DNA from 2 places in the Priestia sp. GS2 genome. Region 1 is predicted to be linked to the other one. Evidence: riboswitches for the same ligand, from Rfam matches in the RefSeq annotation. Region 1 holds a riboswitch; the other holds the start of a gene.
The links. A riboswitch is a leader RNA that binds a small molecule or an ion and turns the genes downstream of it on or off. The one in region 1 is predicted to bind cyclic di-GMP.
Positions count from the first base shown of each region.

Region 1 (8,118 bases):
GGTTTAATGAGCTAAAAGACAACGGATTAATAGAAAAAGTACCTAAAATTGTCGCTGTACAAGCCAAAAACTGTTCTCCAATTCACCAAGCATTTAACAGAGGAGAAAAAGCAGCCACTCCAATCTCAGGACAGCCTACTTTAGCAGAAGGAATCGCTATTGCTGCTCCTGCTCGCTCTAAGCAAATTTTATCAGCTATTCGAGATACAGGTGGGGACGTTATTAGTGTAAGTGAAAAAGATATTCAAAAAGCAAGAACGTTGCTTGCTGAAAAAGGATTTTACGTTGAGCCAACGACAGCTGCGAATTATGCTGGGTATTTGCGATATGATTGTGAATCAGCAGAGAAAGTCGTGATTCCGCTTTGCGGAGCGGGGATTAAAGTGACGTAAGGAATAAAAGGTTTTAAGCTGAATAGAAAAAAGAACAAACTCTAGAACGAGATTGAAAGAATTGGAGGAAGACAGATGATTTTAGTCAGCTCATGCCTAGCAGGAATGCCGGTGCGGTATAACGGTACGTCTTGTGAACAGTCAGTCATACAATCGTTGATTCACGCGAAAAAAGCCGTTCCTGTCTGTCCAGAGCTTTTAGGAGGTTTTACCACGCCGCGCGAACCAGCTGAAATTGTTGGAGGAAGCGGTGAAGATGTGTTAGACGGAACGGCGAGCGTAATTGAAAAGTCGGGTAGGGACGTGACGAGTTTATACATAAAAGGAGCTTACCAAACACTTAAAATAGCAAAAGAGCTAAACGCAACTGTCGTGGTGTTAAAAGAAAGCAGCCCTTCATGTGGAAGTTCGATGATCTACAACGGCGTGTTTCAAGGTACACAAGTTGTAGGAATGGGAGTGACAACAGCTTTGTTAAGAAGACATTCCATTGAAGTGTTTTCAGAAGAGGAGTATAAAGTACTACTTGGCACCAGTTCAAGTTAAATATGCATGAAAAGTGAGGAGTCCATGTGCGCAAAAGTAAAAAATTCTATACAGTAGCCATCATGATTTTTGGAGTTTTCGTAATAGCAGTTACTTTAAATTTTCAATCATTTATACATGCAAAAAATATGTGTATCCAAGATGATAAAGAGCCGCTAGCAGAGAAAACATTTTTGGCATTCAATTGGTCCGTAGCTTGCCAAGAGTAGAATGATATGTAAATTACAAAAAAGCCCAGTAACAATAAACTGGGCTTTTTACCATAATGATGTTTCACGAGTACTTATGCTTCAATTCGCTTTCTAAGCGTCCAAATTTGATAAATCATATAAAGGGATTGATAAATAGTTAGGTAGGTTAATAAAATCCATCCATTCATTAAATATGGATAGATTGATTGTTGTACAGGTGTTGATGTAAGAAAATCTCTAAAATAGATACATAACATTACAACAAATGCTATAAATAGGCATAAACTTAGTAAGCCTTGTGTTAACTTACTTTTCGTTTTCCCGTTTTCAGCAGCATACTGGTTTGCCCAGCCGTCTTTTTTAGTTGCTGCAAGGCGTTCTATCCATACTTGATTAAAGGTAACGAGATTGACCCAAAGATAAATTTCAGGGCTGATTAATAAGCCAGATAAAATAACGTCAATGGGTCGATGCATTGGGGTTTTCAGAGCTAAAATAACATTTAAAATAGAAGCTAGACCAATAGGAATAGCCCATATCCAAGTCCAATAAAATTGGTCTGTTGCCAGCGCTACCGCCAGCAAAAGTACAAATAAAAGGCGAATGAGCAAATCACTAAGCGTTTTTAGCTGTGAGCGCCATAGCTTACCTTTATGTCGTGTTTTAACACCTAAGTTAGAATTAGTAAGCAGATCAACGGTTCCTGACTTCCATTTGTTTCGCTGTTCACGAAACGTATGGTAGGAGCGCATGGAGTCAACAAAGCATCTGGCAGAAGGGCTAATTAACGTTTTCCAATTTGCTTTTTGAAGCTGCCAAGTTAACAGCATATCTTCAACATCACTATCATTTTGCCAAGGACCATCGAGGTTATTTTGTTCAACAACTGTTTGTAAAGCTTCAGGTCGAAATAATGTTGCTTGTCCTCCCAATACGTACGTACTTCCACCATGATATTGCAAATCTAAAAGCCAGCTAGCCATGTCCTGCTTTTGTTGATGGGTCCACCAACGAGTAAGTGGGCCACCGTATTCACCACTTGCTAACTTTTGCTCATATTGAACATCGTCTTTAGACAGCTGGCTTTTCTTTTTGGGCATGCGCATTGTATATTTTGCCATTACACCACCAATATTTCGAGATGTCATCAAATCTTCCCAAAGGTTAATAAGGGCTTGCGGAGCCAGACGACTGTCTGCATCCATCCCTAATATCGCTTTAATGGATTCTTTATACAGCTGTTGATAAGTTGTGAGAGTTTTAGAATACAAGTCAAGCGTATCACCGTAAATACGTTTCCAAGCTGTGTTCAGTGCACCAACTTTGCGTTGTTTATTATTTTCCGTAATAAGAACTTTAACGTTTAAATTAAAGTCTTTAGCAGCTTGTTCTGCACGTTCTTTTGTGCGGTCGGTGCAGTTATCAGCAATTACAAATACATCCAAGTCTACTCGATTAGGTAAAAGTTGATCTCCTAATCCTTCCAAACAATCTCGGATTGACTTTTCTTCATTGTGAGCTGGAATAAAAGCTACAATTCGAGGCTTCATGTACGAAGCGCCAATACTTCCTGTACGCATGCTTTCGCTGTTCATCGTTAATACCCCTCCAACGGTATCAGGAAACCCAGCCATCATAGCTATTAAGCGTTAGATCTGAGGTTTTGCGTCCTAACCTTTCGATTAGTTTGCCTTTGGCTGAAAAATAAAAGTTTGTTTTCTTTCAAGAACAAAAATGAAGATTAAATACCTATATAAAGAATACTTTTTCTAGATTCTATCATAAAAATAGGTAAATATACCTTATATTAATTCGACAAATCATGCTATATTTCCCGAAATTATATGGTAGAATATTCAATATAATAAAAAAGTAGGTGTTTCTCTATGTATACAAGTGAACAGCACGCTTCTCACATCCAGCGTGAGCTTGAAAAGTATTCACAGTCAGTTGTGAATGAGCTAAGGAAGGTGACTCAATTTACCTTCCATTCAGAAATCGATCTGCTCGACTTTACTGCTTTTCCACAGGTATTGGATTTGTCCATTACGATGTTTTCGATGGACCGTGATGCAAATGAAGTGTTTGGAGAAGAGTGCAGAAGCGATGAGTTTGCTGGAAGCTTTACGATTAGTGAAGAAGTAAACTACAATTATCTATTGGAAGAGGAAGAAGACGCATTTTGGGAGTTTTATGAGGAGAACGAAGAGGTTGAAGAAGCAGAACATAAGGCTATTGCAAGCTGGTTTTATAGCTGTTGGTTAGAAGCGGGTGGTTCTTCTATTAAGCTTCCAAGTTACTTTAGCTTCCACGACCACGACCTTTGCTTGGACTTGCATCAAAACAAGTGGATTTCCGACGGTGATAAATGGTTTGAGTAAAGAGGAAAAATCTGCTACTTTATTGTATAAAAAGTGATTATGAAATCGTTCGATACTTTTATTATCTGAGGTGTGAAGCGGAAAAGAAGGTAGTCACTTTACAAAGCACTAAGCTTTCTCAAAGAAATTTAATTTTCTTATATGAAACCATAGCAAACGGAAAAAGCTCTGTGAATCACTATGACAGAGCTTTTTACTGTTTATAGCACCTTCTCTAATAGCTTTCATTTGCTTTTACAAGAACAGACGATTTGACGTTTACTTTTGATAAGCAAGCGGTTAATATTCCGGCAGTTAGTATAAATCCGCCAATCATTCCGATGACGCCGTGCCAGCCGTAGTGGGACCAGAATATTCCGCCTAAGGTCCCGCCAACGCTTGACCCCGTATAGTATAAAAATAAATATAGAGATGAGGCTTGTGCTTTGTTGCGCAGGGCTCGCTGTCCTACCCAGCTGCTAGCGATGGAATGAGCGCCGAAAAAGCCAAAAGTAAAGAGGCCGATACCGATAATTTTTAATAGTAAGTGGCTCTCTAAAGTAAGGCAGACACCTGCAAACGCAACGAGTAGATTAATCAGCAGAATTGGCTGTTTACCGTGGTGATCAATGAGCTTTCCGTTCCAAATTGAACTGAATGTTCCAATCATCATGATAATAAAAATCCAGCTGATAACGGATTCGCTGAGTCCGTAAGGCTTAGCGGTTAGCACGTAGCCAATGTAATTGAACAAAGCAACATTGCTTCCTAATAGTAAAAAGCCAATGCAAAATAAAAAGAGTAAGCCAGGGTCTTTTAAGTGATCAATTAGTGACTTTCCTAAGCTGATGACATTGAGGCTACGCGGTGTAAAGTGTGTAGAATGAGGGAGGCTGCGCCAAAAAAGAACCGTAGCAATTAAGCTAATAATGCCAATTAATCCAATGGAGAAATGCCAGCCTGCTGCGTCGTTGACAACTCCTGAAATGACACGCCCCGCTACGGCTCCAATGGCGTTTCCGCTAATGTATAAGCCCATGGCTGCACCTAAGCTTTTTCTTTCAATCTCTTCGCCAAGATAAGCCATTGCAACGGCCGGTAAGCCTGCTAAAGCAATTCCAACGAGTGCACGAAATACTAGTAACACATAAAAATTAGGACTAAAAGCTGTTAAAATGCAAAGTGCAGAAGCAGCAAACATTGAATAAACCATCACAGATTTTCGGCCCCATACTTCAGAAAGAGAACCAAAGACAAGCATACTGATGGCGAGGGTAATAGTTGTGATGGATAGCGACAAGCTTGCGATAGTCGGTGAAATATCAAATTCGTTTGTAAACGTTACCATTAAGGGCTGAGCGCAATAAAGAATGGCAAAAGTATTGAAGCCAGCTGCAAAAAATGCAAAGCTCATTTTGCGAAACGTTTTTGTTCCCTGCTTAATATAGCTCATACTGTCATCACTTGTTCATGATCATATTCTCCACACATATTTTATCCATCCTTTTGATTATTAATTTCGTTTCTATAGCTATAGGAGAATTTCTCTCCTGTATATCCTATCACTTCTGATATATAATGTATAATGCATAGTTATCATAATTTTGATGCATTTATGTAATGAATGGGAGAGGTGGCAAACGAGTTGGAATGGCAGCAGTTTGAATATTTCCAGACTTTAGCACGCTTACAGCATATGACAAAAGCAGCGAAGGAGCTTTCGATTACACAACCTGCTTTAAGCAGGTCGCTAGCTCGGTTTGAAGAAGAAATCGGTGTTTCGCTCTTTGAACGACAAGGGCGATCTATTCGCTTAAATCAGTACGGTGAAATTCTATTAAAAAGCGTTACAAATATGATGAACGAATTTGAGAAAGGAAAGCAAGAAATTCAGCATTTACTTGACCCTGAACAAGGACAGGTTTCTCTAGGTTTTCTACATACGCTGAGTATCAACCTTATACCCGATTTGCTTGTGGAGTTCCGAAGGAAGTATCCCAAAGTCAACTTTTCACTTCGACAGAGCCCAACGCACATTCTACTAGAACAGCTGGAGAAAGGAGAGTTAGACATTTGCTTAATCTCTCCCATGGGTATTAAAGAACCCGTAGTGTGGAAAGAGCTTTGGAGAGAAGAGTTATTTGCGATTGTGCCGACGAACCATGCTTTTGCTAAAAAAGAAGCTATTACGATTGAAGAGCTAGTAGAAGAGCCGTTTATTCATTTGAAAAAAGGATTTAGTCTACGCGTCACAGTTGAACAGTGTCTACATGAAGTGGGCGTGAATCCTCATGTAACTTTTGAAGGAGAAGAAGCTGACACGGTTGCGGGTCTTGTTGCTGCGGGTCTTGGCGTATCAATTTTGCCAGATTTAAAAGGAGTAGATCAAAGTCATATCGTGAAAATTCCTATTCGCTATCCAAAATGTGAACGTCTTATCGGTCTAGCTTGGGTTGAAGGAAGATATATTTCACCAGCCGTGCAGAACTTCAAAGAGTTTATATTAAAAACGTTTTAGCCGTCTATCAATAAATAAAATCCCTTCTTTACGCATATACATGGGTATTAAAAGAGTGTGCCAAGCTATAAAGGAGGGATTTTACATGTCAACAGTTCCAATACCTCTTTATAAAAAATGGTGGTTTCTTGCGCTGATGCTTGCGCTAACGATTGTCTTTTTATTTTGTTCTGCACTTATTATTACGAGTTATCAAAAAATTTCACTGCTAGAAGAAGAGGTTACTGAGCTGACAGAAGAAAAGAAAGAAGTCCTCGCAGAAAAAAATCAGGCTGTAAAACAGCTTGAACATGTAAAAATGAAGCTGTCTGAACTTGAGGATAAGCTCGTAGGTCAAACAGAAACTAGTCAGAATACGCCAACTGCTTTTTCAGCTACGCTTACGAATCCGATTGTTTCGCTAGATGAAAAAGAAGTCGAGCAAGCGGTTTATCAAGCTGCCCAAGAGAAATACCCTAAGAACAAAACGATGCAGGAGCACGCGGTTAAAGAACAGCTTGAAAGCTATGAGTATTTAAAAGAATACGAAATTACTTCACAGTTTGAGCTAAACCACCTGCATGATGCGATGAAGGCCCATCCAGATGATTTTACCGCGATGCAAATGGTATTTGAAGAAGAGTTAAAAGCTTATGAATATTAATGTCGAGATGCTATGCGGATTATCGTATAGCTATTTTTGTCTGGAAATCTCGTGAAATTCCTGTATAGTGATAGTAGAAAATATTGAATTAACAGGTGAATAACTACATGAGCACAATGAAATGGAACGAAGCAGCTTATGAGATGCTGCAAAAATGGCTGAATTTATATAACGAAAAAGAACCGCTGCGTTCACGCCATTTACATAATGTAAAGGACAAGCTTCATCAACTGACGGAAGAAGCGTTTATATTAGAGGTTTCAAAAGAGCTGAACGCGGTTTACAAAGTAGTAAAAGCAGAGCGCAAGCAGTATGACATGACTAACTTAGAGTTCTTAGTGACGACTTTGCTTTCAACAGAGTATCCAGCTTTTCTGGAAGCGCGCAGTCAAAACTTGCGCCGAGTAGAGAAGTTAAAACAACTGCATACAGAGATACTAACTCTGTTTGAAACAAACATTAACACATCGTCTGACATGACCAGCTTGTTCAATCGTTATTTCGATGTTATGTCAGCATATGGTCAAACAAACAAGCTAGCGAATCTTGAAGCGAAGTGCGCAGAATATTTGCCAGCGTTTATGGCTTTTTATCAAAAGCGTGAAGGGTTAAAAGAAAATGCTTTAACTGTTCAAAAGCAAGAAAGTGAACTGCTTGAAGAATGGAATCAGCTCCGAAAAAAGCAGTACGTGACAAAGCAAACAGCAACTGGTTTTCGTACGAAGCAGCACGAGTACAATGAAAGTCTTCGTCGTCTTATCGTCGCAAATAAACAGCTCATAGAAATCGACTTACCTGGTTTGAAGAACAGTTTTGCGAATCTTGAAGCTAATATGAAAGCATACGCTATCGAGGCGCTGCGGGCTATTGAAAAAGAAATTAATGAAATAATAGACGATAGCGAGCGTTCTCAACAACAGCTACAAAAACAAATCGAGAGAGTAACCTACGTCGAAGAAATGGATTCTCACTATAAATGGTTATCATCATTTATGGACGCTTCGCGAACGTTTTTTCACGGAAAAGAAATTGAAGCATTCGACCAAGTAGCAGATCTTTACCGAAGCTCAGCTATTACTGAATTTATTGAAGTTGCTAAAGAAGTACAAATGCTTACCGGGCCGGAACCTATGTCAGCTGCTTCTCTTCCTTCTTATTTTGCTAGTTTGCAAGTGAAAGAAGAAAAGCTAAGCGTTCCAGCTACAGCCGACTATCCGGTTCTGGAAAAGCAGCAAAAAACAAAGCGAACGTTTCCCTTTTTCGTAGGGGCAGTTCTTGCAATTGTGCTCATTTTTATTGTGTATATGAATTTTGGCCGCGGGGTTACGGATGATAATACTGCACCAGCTATGACAGAAAAAGCAGAGGCAAAAGATAAGCAATCAGCAGAAAATGAACCAAAGCCTGTAAAAGACGTGAGTGAAACAGAGATTCACAACTTTGTAGGGTCTTATAAAGCCGCTTATTT
Region 1 covers NZ_JAZGJX010000001.1:1,539,053-1,547,170, forward strand. The annotation lists gene V2145_RS07975 (threonine synthase) at 1-392, shown strand, start outside; gene V2145_RS07980 (DUF523 domain-containing protein) at 468-938, shown strand; gene V2145_RS07985 (glycosyltransferase family 2 protein) at 1,222-2,724, opposite strand; cyclic di-GMP riboswitch class I at 2,747-2,831, opposite strand; gene V2145_RS07990 (hypothetical protein) at 3,016-3,510, shown strand; gene V2145_RS07995 (MFS transporter) at 3,725-4,942, opposite strand; gene V2145_RS08000 (LysR family transcriptional regulator) at 5,135-6,007, shown strand; gene V2145_RS08005 (hypothetical protein) at 6,093-6,650, shown strand; gene V2145_RS08010 (TcaA NTF2-like domain-containing protein) at 6,758-8,118, shown strand, end outside.

Region 2 (8,118 bases), 1.3 Mb from region 1:
TGATGATAGCTACTTAGATAACTGGGTTGGACAGCACCCTGGTGAAGGTTTCTTAGGGGTTGTGGATTCACATCCTAAAAAGGTTCTATACTTTAATGGAAACGGAATTAGCACAACGGCAAACACAACGCGTTATCAAATTGCAGACGCTGCGTTCTCATTTGATTCAACGCTTCCATGGACATATACACATGCAACAAATGGAACAATCTCTTCTAAAGAAGCAAAAGGCGTAACAAGCTTTAACGACCGTCGTTCTTATATCGATGATCGTATTAAAGATGCAGGCCGCATCCTTCCAAAACACGGTTTGAAAATCGATGTAATTGGCGAAGCGAAAGATAATTCAGCTGGCGCGGTTTGGATTCATAAATAAGAGATTCAGAAGCGGTAAGTGAAAAACTTACCGCTTTTTTCTATGGAAAATATTGAAATGAGGAACACAATGTGTATATAATGTATATAAAGTATATATACATTATTTAAAAGAGGTATGAATATGCATATTGTAATTTCAAATCAGTCAAAAGAGCCTATATATGAACAAATTTACCATCAGATTCAAAAGCAAATCTTAGCGGATGAATTAAAACCGGGAACCTCGTTACCATCGATGCGTCAGCTTGCTAAGGATTTAGGTGTTAGCGTCATTACAACCAAGCGTGCTTATGAAGAACTTGAAAAGGGTGGGTTTATCTTTTCAATTGTGGGAAAAGGCTCATTTGTTTCGGAACAAAATCATGAGATGATTCGGGAGCGAAAGCGAAGAGTTATCGAAGAACAATTAGCAGCTGCCATTCAAAACAGCAAGGGGATTGGAATTGAGCTGCAGGAACTTCAAGAGCTTTTAATTATTTTATATGAGGAGGAAAGGTAATGAATAGCGTGATTGAATTGAATAATGTAACCAAGTCCTTTAACGGATTTCAGCTAAAGGATTTATCTCTGTCAGTAAACAAAGGTTTTGTGACAGGATTAATTGGTGGAAACGGAGTAGGAAAGTCGACGATTATTAAAATGATTATGAATCTATTACAGCCTGATAGAGGGAGCATTTCTGTATTTGGCTTGAACTACATCAAGCATGAGAAAGAGATCAAACAACGGATTGGATTTGTATGCGATGAAAATATGTACTACGAAAACATTACGTTACGTGAACTTCATCGTATTATTAAGCCCATGTACAGAAACTGGGATGATACGTTGTTTACACAGTACGCGGAACGCTTTGAATTGCCTTTACGTAAAAAAATCAAAACATTTTCAAAAGGGATGCTGATGAAGGCTTCTTTAACGATGGCATTGTCTCATCATGCAGATTTAATTGTGATGGATGAGCCAACATCTGGCTTAGATCCCATTTTTCGAAGAGAGCTGTTAGAGATTCTACAAGAGCTCATGCTCAATCATGAGAAAACAATCTTCTTCTCCACGCATATCACCACAGATTTAGATAAAATCGCAGACTATATTACCTTTATCCATAACGGACAGCATATGTTTACAAAAGAGCACCATCAAATCTTTGAAGAATACGCCCTCGTAAAAGGGGCAGTTGATTTATTAGATCGTGACACGAAAAAAGAATTTCTAGCCATTCAAACGTCTAATCATGGGTTTGAAGCGCTCACTAACAAAAAGGACCGCGTACACGATATCTTCGGTGCAGAAGTGCTCATTGAAAAGCCGACGCTTGAGGACATTATGTTCTATACAAAAAAGGGGGAGCGTGAACATGCTACAGCTTATTCGTAAAGACTTTTTATTACAAAGAAATGTATTTATTATTTTACTACCGATCTTATTTATCTATTTACTAATTGATACGTCGACTACTTGGGTAGGTATTATCTTTAGCATTGCACTCATCATGAATGCTTTTTCAGAGGATGAGAAATCCGCTGTGCGGCTTTTGCTAAACTCACTTCCGTACACACGTAAAGAGATTGTATCAGCTAAATACCTTGGTGCGTTCCTGTTTGCAGTTATTACGCTTTTGGTCATTGCTATTTCAAACCGGATTATTCATGGTGAAGGGATGCAGTGGGGGCAATTAGTGTTTAGTATCAGCGTCGTTTTGATCTTTGTTTCCATTGCCTTTCCAGTTTCGTATATCTTTCACAGCAAATATTTAGGAATAGCTTTTATTGGGCTGTTTGTTATCTATATGATTATTGCTAATACCTTTGTTCATAATCTACAGGAACAAGTAATTAACGTTGCACGCACAATCATGTCTTTTAATGTTTCAGACCTTTATCTGTTTGTTCTTTTACCTGCGTTACTTCTCTACCTCTTATCGTGGCTTACATCGATTTTTATCTATAAACAAAAAACATGTTAAGTGGTTCCTTTTCTCTAGCTCTCAATGAACATACTATTCTTAAGAAAATAATAACAGTTTTGTAAGGATAGTCTTGCAAAATGAAACTGAACCTTTACAATTAAAAATAAGACTGATAGAGCGAGGAGAAAAGAGAACTAGATGCATGATTCATTTTTAAATCACATCGTATCCTCTAGTAGACAAGGCGCGATGAACGTTCATACTTTTAATACAGCACTCATAGAAGCTAGCTCATATGCTATTTTTTTGTTGGATAAAAAAGGGGATTTACTTTTTTATAACGAACAAGCTTCAGCTTTTGTATGTACTGAAGTGCAAGGACGAATCTCTTTTTTTCAACTTGCAAAGTACGGATTAGATCATGAAAAGTATTTTGCATATGCACTGAACGGTGAAGTTGTCCAATTTACAGCAATGTTAAAAACAAAGTGTGGCAAGAATATGAGGATGATGGTGAGTTATATTCCAGTCTTTATCCATGAACAATTACAAGCGGTGTATGCAATCTGTAAAAAACAGGCGGAAGAGCAGTGGCATTTATTAACGCTTCAAAACCAGCTGGATATGGAACAAAAGCTAGCGAATATCGGAAGCTGGTATTATGATGTGCTAGAAAATCGATTCTGCTGGTCGAGACAAATGCATTCAATTTTTGGAGTTAAAGAACATAGCGGTTTTCTTCCTTCATATGATAAAGTGCTGGAGTTTGTTCATCCGGATGATCAAGAATATATGAATCAAACTGTCAAACAAGCTATTAACAGGGGTGATAGCTATAGTATTAAATATCGTTTAATACAACCAAATGGTGATTTACGTATCGTATTTGAAAAAGCAGACCCCGTCATGAATGAGCAAAATCAAGTTGTGCAGCTTCTTGGTGTTGTATATGATGTAACTGAAATACATCATATAAAAAAACAGTTTAAGCAGGTTAAACAGAGGTTTTCTGTGAGGCAAGCTAATTTAGAAGTTGGGATATGGTCAGCAGATGTGCGTGAAAGCAAAGTGACGTTTTGCTCTGATGGCATTGCCGATATCTATGAGGAGTCAATAGAAAAGATTATTGAAAATCGATCGTTTTGGAAAGAGCGTGTACATCCTGATGATTTAGAAAAAGTAGAGTTAGCACAATTAAAGTTGATGAAGGGTGACCCTATCTGTCATTACTACCGTATTATTACGAAAAAAGGAAATGTTAAATGGTTAAAAGATCAGATAGTTCCTGATGTCGATGAAAAGGGAAACGTCATTCGATTAGATGGAATTATAGAAGATGTTACGGAGAAAAAGCATTATATAGACGAAATTGAATATCTAGCACACTATGATTACTTAACCAATTTACCGAATCGCCGTAAGTTTGAACAAACATTAACTGAAGTAATTACGCATGCTAAAAACAACGAGGCTTCTATTGCTGTTTTTTATCTTGATCTTGATCGCTTCAAGCATTTAAACGATAACCTAGGTCATGATATAGGTGACCGCATGCTGCAAAAGATAGCGCTTCGGCTTCAACAAAAAACACAGGGGAAAGGGTCTCTTGCGCGAATCGGTGGAGATGAATTTGCACTGTTTTTTGAATCAGCAAACTGCTTGGAAGATTGTATGCCAATTGCCAAACAGCTTTTTGAACAGGTAGAAAAGGAAGTTAAAATGGATGAACTTGACTTGCATACGACAACAAGTATGGGGATTGCAATTTATCCACGTGATGGAGAAGATGCGAAAACTCTTTTGAAAAATGCCAGCCTTGCCTTGCATCGAGCAAAAGAGCTAGGGAAAAATGAATGGCAGCTCTATTCACCTTGTATGGATAGTCAAATGTATACAAGCTTTCATTTAGAAAAAGAGCTGCGCAGTTCGTTTGAACGCAATGAGCTGTTTCTTCAATATCAGCCAAAGATTAACGCGCAAACGAGAGAGATTGATAGTTTTGAGGCACTGATTCGCTGGAAACACCCAGAGCGGGGATTTGTATCACCTGGAGAGTTTATTCCAGTCGCTGAGGAGTCTGACCTTATTGTCAAGATTGGTGATTGGGTACTAGAGAAAGTATGTCAACAGCTGAAAGAATGGAAGCAGTTGGGGCTGACGGTTGTGCCAGTGTCGGTTAACGTATCGTCGAAGCGCCTTTTGAAACCGCACTTTATTGAATTTATCACAGAGCTCTTAAAACGCTATGACATCGATCCCTCGCTTATCGAACTAGAAATTACGGAAAACTCTATCATTCATCATGAAGATCAGGTGAAAGAAATGATGACAACCTTAAGAAAGCAGGGCGTAACGTTTGCTTTAGATGATTTTGGAACAGGGTTTAGCTCGCTATCTCACTTGCAGAAGCTGGAGTTCGACGTACTAAAAATAGATAAGACATTTATCCAATCTGTTGTTGAAAATGAGAAACATCAAATGATTACAAAAAGTCTGCTCTACCTCGCACAAGGGCTGAACATGAAAGTTGTAGCTGAAGGTGTGGAAACGCATGCGCAGCTTTCGTTCTTAAAGAATCGGGGATGTTCTTTTATTCAAGGCTATATCTTTAGCAAACCTGTGTGCGAAGACAAAGCGGCTGACTACTTGAAAATGAAGTATTTAACGCCAAACGTATAGCATAGATAAGATGAAAAAACACTTGGACGTATCATCCAAGTGTTTTTAATTAGCTTTCTGAAAAACCAGTTGCGATAACGGTTACCATTACTTTATCTTGAAGGTCTTCGTTGATAACGGAACCGAAGATCATGTTTAATTCTTGATCAGAAGCAGACGTCACGATATCAGCAGCTTCCTGAACTTCAAATAAGCTGAGGTTAGAGCCGCTTGTAATATTCATGAGAATTCCTTGTGCTCCGTCAATTGAACGGTCTAACAGTGGACTAGAAATTGCTTTCTTTGCCGCTTCAGCAGCACGATCAGGACCGCTTGCAATCCCAATTCCCATCAGCGCATAACCTTGGTCAGACATAATGGTCTTTACGTCAGCGAAATCAAGGTTAATAAAGCCTGGGATAGAAATTAAGTCCGAAATGCCTTGAATACCTTGACGAAGTACGTTATCAGCTTCGCGGAAGGCATCAAGCATTGTCGTACGCTTATCACCAATTTCTAATAAGCGATCGTTTGGAATGACGATCAGCGTATCAACCGCGTTCATCATTTCGTCAACGCCGCCTGTTGCTTGACGCGTCCGTTTTGTTCCTTCAAAACGGAACGGTTTTGTTACGACACCGATTGTTAGCGCACCGAGCTCACGAGCCATTTCCGCAACAACAGGTGCTGCACCTGTTCCTGTTCCGCCGCCCATGCCTGCTGTTACAAACACCATGTCGGCACCTTGAAGAGCATCTTGGATTTCTTCTTTGCTCTCTTCCGCAGCAGCGCGTCCAACTTCAGGATTTGCACCAGCACCGAGTCCGCGCGTTAGGGCAGCGCCAATTTGCATGCGCTTTTCTGCTTTTGATAGATTAAGAGCCTGAGCGTCTGTGTTTACAGCCATAAACTCAACGCCTTGTACACCGTGTTCAATCATGCGGTTAACGGTATTATTTCCACCGCCTCCTACACCAACTACTTTAATTTTCACTAGTGGAGATCCTGTATCAAAATCAATCATATGTTCAGCCTACTTTCTTTCATTCGATTGTTCAAAAAAGGTAAGTGATTGTTTAAATAATCATCATCTTTATTTCCGTTGACATAATGATGTTAAATTCACTGTTTTATCGCCATTGTACCATTAATTAAGGTTGTCTGTCTGTATTTGACGAAAAACGTTATCAAAACGCAAAAAAGATGACCAAATAACTCGACTTTGGTCATCTTTTGAATGTATCAACATACTGTTTTGCTTGAAGCAAACCCCAACCTGAATCTTGCCTGATAGCTTTTATAATTTCTACATTTGTTTTTCCTTGTTCGATCATAGCAGAGGTTTTGGCTGTAAGTGCTTCTTGTTGGTCTTTTGTGAGTGGTATCGATTTAATTTGATTTTCGAGCAGACGAATCTTAGAATTTAAAGCAAGAATATAGAATACTAGAGCCGCAATAATGAGAAATAATGCTAGATTCAGCTTTTCTTCACACTCCTTTTATTTACTGCTATTACTAGTGTACAAGAAAAAACCTTCAGATAATTTATACCTAAAGGCGCAAGGTGTTATATTGCAATACGAGGACTATTCATGTGGATTTGTTCTGAAGTAAAAAATCTTTTACCTCTTCAGTTGTGAGACCAAGCTCCTTTGCATACTGCATGAGTGAAATCCATTCTTGTACATTTTCTTCTACACTGATTGTTGTTTGGTTTATCATTACTTCAATATCCTCCTCTACCCATTTCAGGGAGCTCAGCCATCATAGTGCTTTTCCACCTTAGATCTGTAGCTTTGCGTCGCTTTCTTTCAAAAGGTTTGCCTTTTTCTGAAGAGAACTATTTTTTAGTATCACTGACAGTATATAATGAGAAAAACGAAAAAGGTGTCGAAATATGGTATAGTTTTCAATAAAATTGAAAAAAATATCTTATTTATGAGTAAATATACTCATAAAATGTAATATTATAGATTTTTATGGATGGAAAATAGGTAATTTAAACGAAAAATATATGCTAAGGAAAATGAGCTACGGTATAATAATATAGCGGACGCTAACCTTAACGAAAATGGAGTCATAGGTCATGCATAGTGAACTACTAAAATATGTAGTAATCGTTGGAAGTTCAGGTGTTCTTATTTTAGCTTTAAGTTTATACGGTGCCTTTAAAATTCGCGAGGGCCCCGGTGTTAAGCATTATGTCATTTTAACCTGTATGTCTGCAGTTTTTGCTTTTGGATATATGTTTGAAATGATGAGTACTTCAATTGAAGAAGTGAAGTTTTGGCTAAGCATAGAGTATTTACCGCTTCCATTTATTCCAGCGTTCATTGTTTTAATGTGCTTTAACTACGTTGGCAAAAAGATTTATCCAGCATTTTATTATCTTTTATTTACTGTTCCAATTATTACAATTTTCACTCACAATACAAATGAGTGGCATCATCTGTATTATAAAAAAGTGGGATTTCGAAGCGATACGCCTTTTCCAGTGGCAGATTTAGTAGCAGGTCCGTTTCATTATCTCCATTCATTTTATTTGTTTGTCTGCATCATGCTTAGCGTCATTGTACTATTAATGGAACTTCGAAAATCAGCTTTTCAATTTCAAATGCAAATTTTATTAATGGTATTTGGCTTGCTAACGCCTGTTATCGCCAGCTATTTTTATTTAAATAAGCTTAGTCCATATGGCATTGATTTGGGACCTGTTTCCATTGGATTGACCTGCTTGTTTCACGGGGTGGCTATCTTTATGTTCCGTTCTTTTAACGTGGTGCCTATCGCTCGTGATGTGGTATTTGAAACGATGAAAGAAGGCGTTGTTGTACTAAATCAAAAGGGCATAGTGGTAGACTTTAATAATGCCGCTCGTCAAGTGATTCCCATGCTGCATCATAGAATGGTTGGTGAGCATGTTCTATCCATTGTAAAAGAAAATAAAGCACTAGCAACTGTAATTCAAGAAAGGAAAGATTGTGATTACCGTCACGAAACTGGAGTCATTCAGCACTTTCACGTTCAGTTTTCGGAAATATACAACACGAGCCAAGTATACCTAGGCCAAATGATTACGTTCAGTGACGTAACAGAACGAGTTAACATGCAGGAAGAACTTCGGAAGATTGCTAGTATTGATGGTTTAACAGGAGTGTATAATCGCACAT
Region 2 covers NZ_JAZGJX010000001.1:2,802,086-2,810,203, reverse strand. The annotation lists gene V2145_RS14320 (immune inhibitor A domain-containing protein) at 1-376, shown strand, start outside; gene V2145_RS14315 (GntR family transcriptional regulator) at 500-877, shown strand; gene V2145_RS14310 (ABC transporter ATP-binding protein) at 877-1,758, shown strand; gene V2145_RS14305 (ABC-2 transporter permease) at 1,739-2,347, shown strand; gene V2145_RS14300 (EAL domain-containing protein) at 2,489-4,969, shown strand; gene ftsZ (cell division protein FtsZ) at 5,019-5,972, opposite strand; gene sinI (DNA-binding anti-repressor SinI) at 6,539-6,670, opposite strand; cyclic di-GMP riboswitch class I at 6,697-6,783, opposite strand; gene V2145_RS14285 (histidine kinase N-terminal 7TM domain-containing diguanylate cyclase) at 7,035-8,118, shown strand, end outside.
Region 2: linked by a shared signal. The riboswitch ahead of sinI (DNA-binding anti-repressor SinI) and the one ahead of V2145_RS07985 (glycosyltransferase family 2 protein) in region 1 are both predicted to bind cyclic di-GMP.